2 regions of the Marinilactibacillus sp. Marseille-P9653 genome follow, and region 1 is predicted to be linked to the other one. Evidence: riboswitches for the same ligand, from Rfam matches in the RefSeq annotation. Region 1 holds a riboswitch; the other holds the start of a gene.

Region 1 (7,567 bases):
TTCACTTGTTAGGATTGCAATCGAATGATGCGGAATCATGGCTTTCATCCATGAAGTGTCATCCACAGTTTGCTGGCTTCTTACAAGCCACAACGAAATACCAAAACAACAAACTGAAGCCGCTAGAATAATTTTATTCAGTTTCTTGTTTTTATACATTTTCCACATAAACAGCATCATAATAAAGGCCATAACGGACCCCATCATAATAGCCATAAAGAGTCTGGTTTGACTGAATCTTACATGATCGAATTCAAATACGTTCAAAAACATCATGATATACATAACGACTGTAGATGTCAAAATCATCAGTCCAAATTTTAAGTACTGTCTCATAGTTACTCTCCTCACTTTACCCTTCTAAATTCTTTTTGTATAACTGTTCTGTTTTCTCGTCAAAAGCAACGAGTGTGACTTCAATCTCTATAGGAGATTGTTCTAGTTTTCGCCTGATCGTTTCAACAGCTATTTCCGCTGCTTCTTCTGCTGGATACCCGTATATCCCTGTACTAATTGCAGGAAAAGCAATGGAGTGAATCCTTTGTTTTTCTGCGATCTCAAGAGCATTCTCGTAACAATTTGCTAGTTGCTTTTTTACTTCACTAGAGCCGTTTTTATAGACTGGACCGACTGTATGAATCACATAATTTGATGGAAGGTTGAATCCTTTTGTCCATTTAGCCTCACCCGTTTTAGCTCCATTTAGTTTTTTGCAGGCTTCCAACAGCCCTGGTCCTGCAGCTCTGTGAATCGCACCGTCCACTCCTCCTCCACCTAAAAGTGAAGAGTTTGCTGCGTTGACAATGGCATCGACATTCAGTGTTGTAATATCTCCACGCCATACTTTTATTGTTCCATTCATGATATGCCCTCCTCTTATTAGGTCTATTCATTTATCCTAATCCCAATATCACCCTTGCGCAAATAAAAAAGCTTAGCCACGGAAGGCTAAGCTTTTAGGTATTCAATTTAACAAATTAACTCCGCTCTGTTGTATCCACTTTCCTACCAAGAATGAATACCATTGCGATTGTTGCGACAAAAGTAATCGGTAGTATGATCCAAATGTTCAGTCCCATTGCGGATGGAAGGTATCCAAACACGATTGAAATTATCCCAACTGCTAGTGCATAAGGTAATTGCGTCTTCACGTGATCGATCAAGTTAGATCCTGCACCCATAGAAGACAAAATCGTTGTATCAGAGATTGGTGAACTATGATCTCCAAATATCGCCCCCGTTAATACAGCACCTGCAGACATGATGACGAAGTCTGGATTTCCAGGTTGTAAGGCCGTTGCTAGTGGTATAGCAAGTGGCATCAGGATACCCATTGTTCCATAAGAAGTTCCTGTTGAAAACGATATGATTGCACCTAAAATGAAGATCACTGAAGGCAGTAAAACAGGCGGCAGCGTATCGCCTAATAAAGAAACAAGGTAATCAGCTGTTCCCAATTCGTTCATAACACTTGATAATGACCAAGCAAGTAACAAAACAACGCCCGTAATCATCAATGTCTTCATCCCATTTACCCAAATTTCAATCCCTTTACTGAAATTGAATAAATCTTGTGAAACACCCATAACTAAAGCAATAATACTTGAGATCAAGGCTGCCTGAAACAGTACAATGGACGCATCAGAAGCTCCGAATGTTTCTCTGATCGTTTCAAAAGAAAGTGGAGAGTTTGTAATGGTTTGCGCAAGTATATTATTGTCTCCACTAAGAATTTCTGAACGACCATTCAAGTAGAATCCTAGGAAACTAAAAACAATCAGACTTCCAATTGGGATCAGTGCATTCCAGATTGACGCTTTTTCTTTATCTAAAACTTCTTGTTCTTCATCTCCTGTTTCGATTTCAGAAGCTTCATCTACAAGTAACCCCGTGTCTCTGGCTCTTTCTTGTGCTTTTTTCATTGGACCGAATTCTCTAAGTGTTAGAGAGGTCACGAACACGAAAAGTAGCATTAAAATATTGTAGAAACGGTAAGGAATCGTTTGAAGAAATATGCCGTATGCATTCACTTCTTGACCAATAGACTGATAGGCATCATTGATCAGACCAACTTCATACCCTATCCAAGTCGAAACAAGTACAATTCCAGCTATTGGAGCAGCAGTAGCATCAATAACAAAAGCGAGCCTTTCTCTTGAAATGTTCATTTTATCAGATACTGGTCTCATGATTGGTCCAACAATCAGCGCATTTGCGTAATCATCAAAGAAAATCAAAATCCCTAGTGCCCATGTGATCATCTGCGCGCTGATTGGGCCTTTGGCTTTCTTTGCCAGACTCTCCGCTACCGCCTGTGCACCACCCATACTGGTGATCAAGGCGATTAGTCCACCAATCGTCATAACTTGTAAAATAATCCCAGCATTCCAAGGATCTGCTAGTGAATTCAGAATATAATCCACAATATCCATAAAGCCGTTAAAAATCGCCATTAAAATATTGGTATCATTGTAGAATTGCATAATAATTGTTCCAGAAAAAATTCCTACAAATAATGACAAAACAACATTCTTAGTTACAAACGCAAGTATGATTGCAATCACTGGTGGAATCAACGTCATCCAGCCTATCGAATTGGCTAAACTTGATTGCACTTCTTCTGCATGTACCGTTTGAGGTAAAAACAAAAAGAGGGTTGTGAGTATCAAACTCCATGTTACTTTCTTTTTCATTAGTCTTCAGTCTCCATTTTCGCTTTATTTTGTTGAAAAAGACTGCATAGAGGTGCAGATTATCCTTATTTTTCCATAAAAAAATAGCACTCAAGGCACGATCACCCTAAATGCTTTACAATTCGCAATTAGCCTGATAGTGCTCCACGAAAACATCGTGACAGTGATCCGCTTTTTAAGCGGAACTCCAGCAAAAAGAGATTGACTATCTCTATCCACTTCGGCAAAGAACCCTTTCTGATTCGATCAATGGGAGTCACCCTACTGAATCATACTGATTTTCTTCGCGCCTCTATCTCTATTTAATTTCAACGATTATTAGTGTACAAGGAATCTGGTTGGATTGCAAGGTCCTTTTCTAATCGAGTAGGAGGTAAATCATTAATTGATTTACCGTCCTCTCACACCACCGTGCGTACGGTTCCGTACACGGCGGTTCAATACCTTGCGTAAGCTGACTCTACCAAGGAGCTTAAAGAGACTAAGCCCCAATGGTGGAGTCTTTTCGTTGTAAGTGCCTGATGAACTTCAGGCGTCATGGATAGCCTCCAGTACTTCTTGCGGGAAAATCCGATTCTTCTAGCACTATCCATATCCAATCCATAGCTGAATAACTTCGTTATTTTCGTTTTGCTTTTCTTCCATCTTTTGAGTATCAGCTGTCTGATTCTATGTTGTAACCATTGTTCTATCCGTTTTATGAACATTTTGATAAATCCAAGACCAAAATAGCCAATCCACCCTCGAGTCACTTGATTGATTTCCTTTATAATAACTTCAAAGGTTCCGGAACGTTTACGACTCGTTAGTCGTTTGAGTGTTCGTTTAAATTTCTGTTTGGCTGATTTTGTAGGGATAAAACGACAGGTTCCATTCACTTTCCTTATCAGACAGCTCAAGAACTTTAAACGAGTAGGAGACCCGACTTTACTCTTATCTTTGTTAACGATTAGTTTCAAATCTTTCTCGATGAATTGTGTCACACTTTGTATCACACGTTCACCTGCTCGTTTAGATTTCACATAGATGACGAAGTCATCCGCGTAACGAACAAATCGATGACCACGACGGTCTAGTTCTTTGTCCAGTTCATGTAAGTAAACATTGCTGAGAAGGGTACTCTACACATCTACATACTCTTTCGGTTCCACCTTATCCCTCTGTAGATTGCCAACCATTCGGTTGTTTTCTGCAGTAAACGTCCCTTCTAACCTCCAATCTATACTTTGTATTTGATATTGTTTGGTCCTTCAGTACATTTTCCCTACTATGACCTCGGCTGACTTCTGCCTATTCGTTGTTACTACGACCGAACGGTCGCTAGACAGACCTCCCCGGGTAAGAACGACAACCTTCCGCTCATGTCACTGCTTCATTTACTGTACAGGATTCGTGCAGTATTAGACTTTACTTTGTTTAGCAAGCTCGTCCGTCCTGATTCAGCCTTGATATGAAGTTTCTGTTCGTCAGTGCGAGCATTTGCGTCCGACTTCCTTCAGATTCCGCCTCACGGCGGACACCCTTGTCTTTCGCTAACAGTTCCTACTGCCAAGCCTGTAGTGGACTTTCACCACCAAGTTGTCGCCCATGCCGGGCGCACTAAAAAAGCTATGGAGCGTCTCTGATTAGACGTTCCATAGCTCTACTTGTTAATAAGATTTGACCATACCGCCATCAATCAGAATGTTTTGACCAGTTAGATAGGTATTTGCACCAGAGACTAAAAATACAGCTGTCTTAGCAAACTCCTCTGGTTGTCCATAACGTCCTAAAGGAATCGACTGCTCGATTTGATCCGTAACTTCTTGTTGTGTTTTCCCTTGTTTTTCTGCTTTTGCAGCGTCTAGCTGAACAAGTCTTTCTGTTTCTATACGACCCGCACCGATCGTGTTGACCAGGATATGATGAGGTGCTAATTCTTGAGACAAACTTTTAGATAATCCTGATATGCCCATTCTAAATACGTTCGATAACGTTAACCCATCGATTGGTTGTTTGATGGATGAGGAAGCATTGTTCAGAATATGGCCGCCTGTTTCTTTCAGATCTGGTAGTACTGCTCTGATGGTTCGGATAAAACTGAACAGTGTGAGGTCGAATGCTTTCTGCCAGTCTGCGTCATCGAAGTCTTCAAATGTTCCACTTGGTGGGCCACCGGCATTATTGACAAGGATAGAAATCGGTCCAAACGTATTACGTGTAGATTCAACTAGATTCTTGATGCTTTCTGCATCCGTAATATCCGCTACTGTGTAATCTACTTTACCTGTAGCTGTTTTGAGAATATCTTTTTTCGCTTCTTCTAGTTTATCCGCACTTCTACTTGTCAACATGACATTAGCCCCTTCTTTGACTAATTCTGTCGCAATCGCTTTTCCAAGTCCTGAACTAGAAGCCAGAACAAGTGCTGTTTTCCCAGTAAGCTTCATATCCATTTGCCTAATCTCCTCCATTACCATTTTTATTTACTCCCTTCAGTATAGACGAAAGTTTATTTCTGGTAAACGACTTTTGGTTTTCTAGCAGCAAGCACTTCGTCTAATCTTCTGACAGCTTTTGTAGTGGGTGCTTCATGAAGTAATTCTGGTTGTTCTTCAACTTCTTTTGCAATGGCAATCATCGCATCTGCAAATTCATCCAACGTCTCTTTCGCTTCTGTATCCGTTGGTTCAATCATAATGCACTCTTCAACAATCAGCGGGAAATAAACAGTGGGGGCATAAAAACCATAATCCAATAATCTTTTGGCAATATCTAATGTTCTAACACCTTGTTTTTTCTGACGCAAGCCACTTAAAACAAATTCATGCTTGCAGTGCTGCTTGAACGGTGTGTCGTAATGATCTGCAAGTCTAGCTTTCAAATAGTTCGCATGAAGCACGGCATCTTCTGATACTTTCTGAAGACCCTGTGCGCCCATAGAACGGATATAAGCATACGCTCTCACGTTAACACCAAAGTTACCGAAGTAGCCTTTTACTCGACCGATAGAATCTGGATAATTTGTGTTTAAAATATATTGATTCGCTTCTTTTTCAATTCTAGGATTTGGTAAAAATGGTGAAAGAGCCGCTTTAACACCGATTGGTCCTGATCCTGGTCCACCGCCACCATGAGGTGTACTGAAGGATTTATGCAAATTCAAGTGAACCACATCAAAGCCCATTTCTCCAGGAGTCGATTTCCCAAGTATCGCATTTGCGTTAGCCCCATCGTAATAAAGCAGGCCTCCCGCCTCATGCACGATTTTTGCGATTTCGACAATGTCCACTTCAAATAATCCTAGTGTATTAGGGTTTGTTAGCATTAATCCAGCTGTATCCGGTCCTAGTGCAGACTTAAGCGCTTCAACACCTACTGTCCCTTTTTCACTGGACTTGATTTCCACTACATCATAGCCGGCTACTGCTGCACTTGCCGGATTTGTACCATGTGCTGAATCTGGAACGAGAATCTTTCTTCTTTGATCACCTTCACCTTTGGACTGGTGATAGGCTTTAAAAACCAATAAGCCTGCCCATTCCCCTTGAGCTCCAGCTGCTGGTTGAAGACAGATTTCATCCATGCCTGTGACTTGCTTTAAATCTTCTTGCAATTCGTACATTAACTGAAGAGCCCCTTGAGTTGTAGCAGGATCTTGTAAAGGATGAATAGCCGTAAACCCTTCATAACGGGCTACATCTTCATTGATTTTTGGATTATATTTCATTGTACAAGAACCGAGTGGATAGAAGCCCGTTTCGATTCCAAAGTTTTTATTTGCCAATGCAGTGTAGTGACGCATTAATTGTAGTTCAGAGACTTCTGGTAGTTCAGCTGCCTCTTTTCTAGTTAAATGCTCTGGTAACTGTTCGGATAAGTCAAAAGATTCTACATCATTTTCCGGTAAACTGTAAGCTCTACGTCCTGGTTTTGACTGTTCGAAAATCAGTTTTGTCTGTGCTTCTATCATTTAACCATTCACCTCCACTAATGCTTCTACAAATGCATCAATTTCTTTGCGTGTTCTTTTTTCAGTTGCACAAAGTAACATAGCTTGATCATTGTCTAAACTTTCTGATACGTCATATCCACCAATGAAGCCTTTTTCTAGTAACCTTTTGTTGATTTCCGCGATCGGTTTAGACAGTTCAACTGCAAATTCATTAAAGAAAGGAGCGTCATTTAAAATTGTTAGGCCCGACTCCTTTAACTGTTGCGCAAGATAATAAGCTTTGTCGATATTTTGTTGTGCCATTTCCTGAATACCTGCTTTACCCATTGCGGACATAAATACTGAGCTTGCTAAAGCGTTCAAAGCTTGGTTGGAGCTCATATTCGATGTCGCTTTCTCTCTTCTAATATGCTGTTCTCTTGTCTGAAGCGTCATTACAAAGCCTCGTTTGCCTTCGATATCAACCGTTTCTCCAACGATTCGGCTTGGAACTTTTCTCATATACTGACTCTTCACAGTGAAATAACCACAATGAGGTCCGCCATAAGACATCGAAAGACCAAGCGGTTGCATATCTCCTACAACAATATCCGCACCTAATTTACCAGGAGCTTCCAGTTTCGCTAGCGCTAGTGGATTAGCCATAACGATCAGTAACACTTTCGTTTCTTTCAGTATTTCCTTGATTTCTAAAAGATCTTCAATTGATCCGAAAAAGTTTGGATATTGTACAACGACTGCTGCTGTATCTTCTGTTAATGAAGCTTTCAATTTTTGAAGATCTGTGATGTCTTTTTTCAGTTCCAGCTCTTCTACTTTGTATTCCATTCCATATGCATACGTATGCACCACTTCTTTGGCTTGAGGGTGGATGGCACCGGATAAGAGAACCTTCTGCTTTTTCGTAACCGCTGTTGCCAAATTGCAAGCTTCTCCTAAA
Region 2 (7,567 bases), 450 kb from region 1:
CATGGTAGATGCTAAAAAACCAAAAATCGCTCCTAAAATATATATTACTCTTTTTCCGGAGAATTTAGGATTAGTTTGTTCAAATTCTTCACCAGTACTTTTCAAATCAGATATTTCCTTAAACTTTTTCAATAGTTCATTCATTCTTGTTAGTCACAACCTTTTTTAAAATATAATCTATCGCCATACCAACTAGAAATCCGATTAAACCACCCAAAAGGATTCTTGGAATTGTATTTAAGTTATCAGTTGGTATGAACTCAAATATCGTAACGATTATTATTGGCATGACTATGAAATAAATCCAGTTTCTTTTTTTTGGTCATTTGTAAACATTCCTTTCAGAAATAATGAAAACCTAAGCTAAGATGAAGGTTCTACTTATTCCATTCATTTATATATATTCAAATTATCACTTTATTCAAATAATTTAAAAAGATCTACGTCAAACCTCATTGAAAAGTAAAGTAATCCAATGATCACAAGTATGAAGACTATAATAATGAGAAAAACAAGCGCAAAGCCACCTGCACACGAGAAGCCTTTACTTCCATAGAGTTCGGTTTCCTCTTCCTCACTTAATTCAATTCTGCGGAACTTCTCTTCTTTATTCTTTTTTGAATGACCAATCATTACTAAAGCTCTCCTAAATGAATCATAGTTTTTTAGTTCTAAAGGCGCTATTTGGAATCTAACATCATCTTATCTATGTTTATTAGTCTCTAAAAAATCTACTGATTATAAAATTCTTCGTACCATTCTGCTGTTCCTATTTGACCAATCGTAACGTTCAGGATATTCTGATCGATAAAAAACTGGATCCAATCATTGATTTCGATTTTTTCAAGAGATTTTAACGGGATTGCTACAATTTTTCCAGCGATATACTGAGTGTTTTCTGGAAAGTCTTTTACTGCTTTCAATTCATCATACTTGGGTTTATTCAAATGTATTTTAATATAGGACTGGTTGATTTTGTCTACTTCACCTTCCCTTGTTTCCAGTAAGATATGGCCATCTCTGAAGAATAGAATCCGGTTAGCATACAGATCCAAATTATCTAGTAAATGCGAGGCAATCAAAATGACTTTTCCTCGTCTTTTTAGTTCAATAAGCTCATTTGTCAGCAGTGTTACATTATCAGGATCGAGCCCGTTCATAACTTCATCCATTAGCATGATCTCTGTATCCGCAGCGAGCAGCATCGCAAAGGCTAACCTCTGACGCATCCCAAGGGAATAGGTTCCTACCGGCTTTTTAACATAATGCGTCATGTTCAAGGATTCAATGATGTCGTCTATACTAGTCACCTTCCCTTTCCACATTTTGGCATACAACTTCATATGTTCGTAGCCGCTTAGTTCTGCATATAAGTCATTTAATTCGGGCAAAAAGGACAGGTACTCGTGCATCTTGATTTCCTGCTTTTTGGATCGATAGCCATACTGATCTAAAATGGTTACCTCTCCTGCATCTGGTGTAAGAAAATTCATAATGATATTCAGTAAAGTGGACTTACCTGTTCCATTCGGTGCAACGAGTCCAATGATTTCTCCACTATGCGCTTCAAAGCTGACTTCTTTTAAAATGTCTTTTTCTCCAAAAGACTTGAACACTTGATTGATCTTCAGCATATTTTGCATCCTCCTAACATTAAATAATCGCTCTTACTCTATTAAATCGACTAACTAGGAACATTCGGAAAAAGGTTGAAGGAAATAAATCGACATTTGAAAAGTAACCAATGCCTCTTATATAGTATAGCCTTTCTGTGAAAATGACTGCGAGTCCGACTAATAGATTGAAGTATTCATTTTTCAGTAGCAGACTACACAAGATGATAAATCGAGTAAATAAATAGGCAATTACGAGTATCAATGCGATGGCTTGTAGATAGAAAAGACAGATTGAAATGGTATAGAAGTTTTCTTCAAGTAGTATCGGACCATTAAATACGATTACGGGGATTGAAAAACTTCCAAAGCCTTCTTTTAGAGCAACTATACTCAACCCAAGCAGAAAGATAGAAAAACTAACGATACTGAAAGTGGTTATTACAACAGCTGTTTTAACCCAGAGTTTTTGCTCAAATGACAGTGGAAAACTACTGACTAATGAGAGGTGGTTACGATCCTTTGTTACGATATCAATAGAGAAAATCACCACTAGACTGATCAGTGCGATGGGGACAATACTTGAATTCCATGCTCGAATGCCTGTCTGAAGAGCTGTGCGCTCCTCAAGAACAGCTGGTGTTATCCTTGTCCCTTTATCTACATAAGCACTATAGCGCGTAGCGGTGCTTAAATACCAATAGCGACCTTCTTGTAATGGGTACTGCTGGCCAATTCCGTAATAAGCCGTATTATAAGAAAGAAACTCTGGGCTTGAAAAGATCCACTGGTCCTCATATCGATACCATTCAGCCGTCGCTCTTGTATAGGCAGCAAAGTCTTTTTGCTCTAATGCATCTAAACGTGTTTCATTAAGTTCAACAAGTGGTGGAAAATAACTTAAAGCAAACGCCGCTCCAGAACTGGTGCCTTCTCCTCTGTAGTTTTCTAACCAATGACTCATTTCATCATAGTCTTGTTGTACGTTTACTGCATCTACTCTTTCATCCGGTTGATAATTCGGTTCAATAACAAATACATAATACAGTGTCGTAATCAGCAAAAGAATGATTGCCGCAAGATTCTTTTTATTGCGAATGATGCTGTTTAATTCAAAGAAATAAAAGGCCCTCATTCTCCTCCCTCCTTATGACTTGTTGATAGTCGATGTTTTTTAGAAAAATAAATGGATAGTATAATCAGATAGATTAGACTCCATAGAGAGTAAATAAGTATTGCCCTAGAATAGACAATCCCACTCTGACCAAAATGCTCTCTGGCTATCCCTGTCAAAACGGCTATTGGATTCAAATAACTAATTGGCGTATAAGCCAGGTTGCCCCATTCTCCAGAAAACAAGAAACTAATCAGCAGAAAACTACTACCAAAGAACAACGTCAAGTAACGATTCTTCAAAAAACTATTCAAAACAGCCGCTAATAAAATGGTATGGATAACAAAGCCTGCAGAAATCAATAAGCTTTTCAGAATGAATTGACCGGTAGATACTGCTTCATATCCTGATAGTGTATAGATGACTCTCGGATATTGCATTGATCCTGCATCGAACAGTAGCAGTGAACCAATATAAGCTAAACCGAATAAACCGGTTAATACAAGCATCGTGGTGAATAGATAAACCAATAGTTTTCCAAGCAGTCTTTGACTTTCATTAATAGGATAGGCTTGAATGATGGTATGATGTGCATTGTCTTTTGTTAAAATATCACTTGTCAATAAAAGTAAAAAGATAAAAAACACGCTGCTGAATGCCGTGATTGCGAGCACTAAATACGTGGAACTACTTTGTGCATCTCTTTCGATCGTTTGGTTCTGATCCTCTAAAGCTTGATAGTAAACAGCTTCTCTTAGCGAGTGTTCTAACGGCACATAGAAATTCTGATTAAAGGATTCATAGCCTTTTTCATGTGCCTGGATTCTCGTTTCTGCAAGTTCTATACCGACAGACGTATATTGCTCCAGGTCATCATAAAATGTTAAAGCGACTTCCTGATTTCCAATCAGCTGAGATTCTTTTAAAACATCACTGTAAACCGGAAAACGATCAGGAGCTTCTTCTACAATATGTACGGGAAAACTAGTAATAGTGTTTCTGACGGTATGTAGTTCGTTTTGTGTCTTATTATAAATGTCATTCACCTGTTGGTACGGTATGTAAAACAGTAGACCGATTAAAAATAGTGCCACCCCTAAGAACAAGAAGCCATTTTTTCGGTCTCTCATAAACAGTTCGGTTTCAAATCTTAAGTATTCTTTCATTGAACCCCTCCTATTATTCACTAACTAATTTATAAGTTCTATTATATTAAAAAAACATTACAAATAAAATAGATATATTAACATTATTTTAATTTTTCATAAATGAAAAAAGTAGTAGTTCCAAGGCGGGATTACTACTTTGCATAAAACATTGTCTCATTTTATTTCAAATACTTATCCATAAAGTCTAACATGATTTGAATGACTTCATCCGTGAAAAAAGTTGGGCCTCCGTGATCAGCTCCATCTACGCAGTAAAAATCTGCTTGAGTCTGCTTTTCCTTGCAGAGTTCAAAGAGCTCTACGCTTTGTTCAAATGGAACTAATCTGTCTTTGTTACCATGGATAATGAGTAATGGACCCAATGCATCGGCTTGTTTAAGGTAGTAAGGAACGGATGCTTTCTCTGCTTTTTCCGGGTAATTTTCTGGTAAGAAACCGCCTGTGAGGAGACTGTCTGGGCTCGTTGGGTTTCTATGATCAACCGCTGATTCTTTGTCCGGAATCGTAAGCAAATCATATACTCCGTAGAGATCAATACATCCTTTAATTTCCGGAAGTGGGTCTTCTGATGCATCCAGTAATGGCTTGTTCCAAGTTGACCAAGCCATTAGAGCCGTATGGCCACCACTAGAATCGCCGCACAGCAAGATACGGTCCAAATCAATTTCCAGTTCTTTTGCATGATCCGCTAGATAACGAACAGCCATCTTAGCATCAACATGATCTTCTTTACTGATTTTTGCACCGATATTGTCCATCTGCGCTTGGATTGTTTTCATTCTTGCCGTTTGGGCATTGTATACGAATCATATTTCATTTCAAACTCCAAGAAATCATTTCCTTAATATGCTATCCTTCTTCCCCAATTATTGAATACTTAATGGGACTCTATGATCCGGCACAGGGAAAGCGGCATCTAACTGGTTTATCTCTTCTTCAGATAAAGTAACGTCCAAAACGTCAGCGTTCAACTGGACATGTTCCTTACTGCTGGCTTTTGGAATCGCAATAACATTATCTTGTTGCATCACGAATGCGAGTAGTAATTGAATGATGGAAATATCATGAGCATCAGCGATATTTTTAACCGTTGCATCATTATAGACACGCTCTTTCAAATTCGGTTCTTGACCAATGACTGGGCAATAGGCCATCATGGGAATGCCTTTTTCTTTTAGATAATCCTGTAAGACAACTTCCGTTCCTCTAGAAGCTAAATGGTAAAGGACCTGGTTTGTTTGGCAATTTTCGCCGCCTTCTATTGCGAGTAACTCTTGCATATCTTCCAAATCAAAGTTAGAGACGCCCCAATTTTTGATCTTACCTTGACGTTTCAGATCTTCAAAACAGTCGACCGTTTCTTGTAGTGGCACACGGCCTCTCCAATGGAGTAAATACAAGTCGAGTGTCTCTACACCTAAACGTTCAAGGGTTTGGTCACAAGCATCAAATATGTCTGATTTTCCTGCATGATGAGGACATACCTTTGAGACCAGAAATAAATCTTCTCGATTGTAGTTAGCGATGGCTTCTCCTACAAGTTTTTCTGATTGTCCTTCTCCGTACATTTCTGCAGTATCAATCAATGTTAAGCCGCTGTCTATTCCCGAGCGAAGCGCCGTTATTTCTTGATCATGCTTACTGCTATCCTCGCCTAAGCGCCAAGTTCCTTGGCCTAAATTCAGTACTGTCTGTTCATCTGGAAATTGAATCTGTTGTTTCATCTTTGGACCCTCCTTATGAATTCTCTACCAGTATATCAATACTCCCTCTTTTTATTAATCAAAAAACACTATAGATTCATCAAGACCTTTGTTTCACATTCTTTTACCTCTCAAAAAGATTTCTATTTACATTCTTTTGCATTTTTGATAAGGTTATATGCAAATAACAAATTAAAACTGAATGACTGGATGAGGCGCAGAAATCAAAAGTAGTTATCAACAATAGAACCTGTAAGTTCTTGATAACGAAAGGGAAATCTGCCGAAATGGTTGATCTTTACAGTAAGGTTAACTGTTGGGCTGCATATGAAGAATATGCAGACTGCCGTATGAATATAAGTAGACACCTAATAATTGAATAGGTAATCTACTTTACGGAGTGCTTCCGCTTGTATATAGATTCTTTAGGACAAGTCGGTACTTCGACTTGTCCTTTTTGTATACTCTAGAGTACCAAAGGCAGTCTCACTAAGTTTGGAAAGGATAGCCATGAAAAGAAGCGTATTAAAATTTGGTGGATCAAGTGTTTCCGATCTGTCAAAAATAAAAGAAATCGCCTTATATCTCAAAGAACGGACTGACCAAGGAGAGCAATTGGTTGTCGTTGTGTCCGCTATGGGCAAAACAACCGATGAATTACTGAAAAATGTCGGACAAATTACTTCTAAACCAAATGATCAGGATTTGGCTATGCTGCTGACGACCGGTGAACAGCAAACTATTTCTTATCTTTCGATCACTCTGAATGATTTGGATGTTAAAGCTAAACCATTAACGGGTTACCAAGCGGGCATCGAAACTATTGGGCATCATTTAAAAAGTAAAATCTCTTCAATCAAAACGGATTTGTTCGATCAATTGTTTGAAACGAATCAGGTCGTTATTGTTGCTGGCTTTCAAGGCTTCAATAAAGAAGGCGAACTCACAACACTGGGACGTGGTGGTTCAGACACGACAGCCGTTGCATTGGCTGCGGCTTTGAAAACAACTTGTGAAATCTATACAGATGTTACAGGTGTCTATAGTACGGATCCCAGAATTTTCCCAAATGCAAAACGTTGGGATAAAATCTCCTATGAAGAGATGATGGAAATGTCTGCTCTTGGTGCAGGTGTACTAGAAACGAGAAGCGTGGAACTGGCGAACAATAACGGAATAAAGCTTTATCTTGCTAAAACACTCTCTAAAGAGAAAGGAACTTGGATCGTGCCGAATGAACAAATACTTGAACACAAAGCCGTCACTGGCGTTGCGTTAGATAAGAATATGGCTCATGTAACCTTAACGGATCCCTCAAACGGTGCTCAACTATTAAATGATATTTTTGTTGAACTAGAAAAAGAAGAAATCAATATTGATATGATTTCTCAAATCAGAAATCAAGACGTCATGCAGTTATCCTTCACAGCTAAAGATTCCGATGAACGTCAGCTCGTGCAAGTTTTTGATCAGTTGAAAGGTCATTATCATGATTTGACCGTCAGCATCGTTGATCATTATGCCAAGATCTCTGTTATTGGTGCAGGAATGAGAGATATGTCTGGTGTCGCTTCTCAGATTTTTAGAACTTTGATTGAATCAGACATCACTTATTACCAAGTAACGACTTCTGAAATCAGTGTTTCCTGTGTGATTGATGAAAGCAATGGTGAAAAAGCAACGAAATTGCTTTGCGAAAAATTCGATCTATAATCCATCTCTTAAAACAAGAAAGGACGTTCTTATGTGTAAAATTGCCGTAGTCGGCGCTACTGGATTAGTTGGTAGTACGATGCTTCGCTTACTAGAAGAAAAAAATATTCCTATTGAAGAATTGACTCTATTCTCTTCTGCCCGTTCAGCAGGAACTAAAGTAATCTTCAAAGACGAAGAACTGGTTGTAGAAGAATTAACACCAGAAAAAACAACTGGTCCTTTTGATTATGTCTTGATGTCTGCTGGTGGAGA

Evidence for each region. Region 1 has a riboswitch for lysine ahead of LG377_RS05295 (Na+/H+ antiporter NhaC family protein). Riboswitches for the same ligand answer to the same signal wherever they lie in the genome.
Region 2: it holds a riboswitch for lysine, as region 1 does, so the genes downstream of both, LG377_RS07410 (aspartate kinase) here and LG377_RS05295 (Na+/H+ antiporter NhaC family protein) in region 1, are expected to answer to the same signal.

Annotation. Positions count from the first base shown of each region.
Region 1 covers NZ_CAKAKH010000001.1:1,054,874-1,062,440, reverse strand. The annotation lists gene LG377_RS05305 (DUF305 domain-containing protein) at 1-336, opposite strand, end outside; gene LG377_RS05300 (O-acetyl-ADP-ribose deacetylase) at 353-862, opposite strand; gene LG377_RS05295 (Na+/H+ antiporter NhaC family protein) at 978-2,693, opposite strand; lysine riboswitch at 2,823-2,996, opposite strand; gene LG377_RS05290 (group II intron maturase-specific domain-containing protein) at 3,131-3,571, opposite strand; partial or broken gene LG377_RS12450 (reverse transcriptase domain-containing protein) at 3,599-3,802, opposite strand; gene LG377_RS05285 (SDR family oxidoreductase) at 4,343-5,128, opposite strand; gene gcvPB (aminomethyl-transferring glycine dehydrogenase subunit GcvPB) at 5,185-6,645, opposite strand; gene gcvPA (aminomethyl-transferring glycine dehydrogenase subunit GcvPA) at 6,646-7,567, opposite strand, start outside.
Region 2 covers NZ_CAKAKH010000001.1:1,505,397-1,512,963, forward strand. The annotation lists gene LG377_RS07375 (hypothetical protein) at 1-144, opposite strand, end outside; gene LG377_RS07380 (hypothetical protein) at 418-633, opposite strand; gene LG377_RS07385 (ABC transporter ATP-binding protein) at 732-1,634, opposite strand; gene LG377_RS07390 (hypothetical protein) at 1,654-2,748, opposite strand; gene LG377_RS07395 (hypothetical protein) at 2,745-3,893, opposite strand; gene LG377_RS07400 (alpha/beta hydrolase) at 4,055-4,675, opposite strand; gene LG377_RS07405 (aldo/keto reductase) at 4,763-5,620, opposite strand; lysine riboswitch at 5,802-6,013, shown strand; gene LG377_RS07410 (aspartate kinase) at 6,110-7,312, shown strand; gene LG377_RS07415 (aspartate-semialdehyde dehydrogenase) at 7,344-7,567, shown strand, end outside.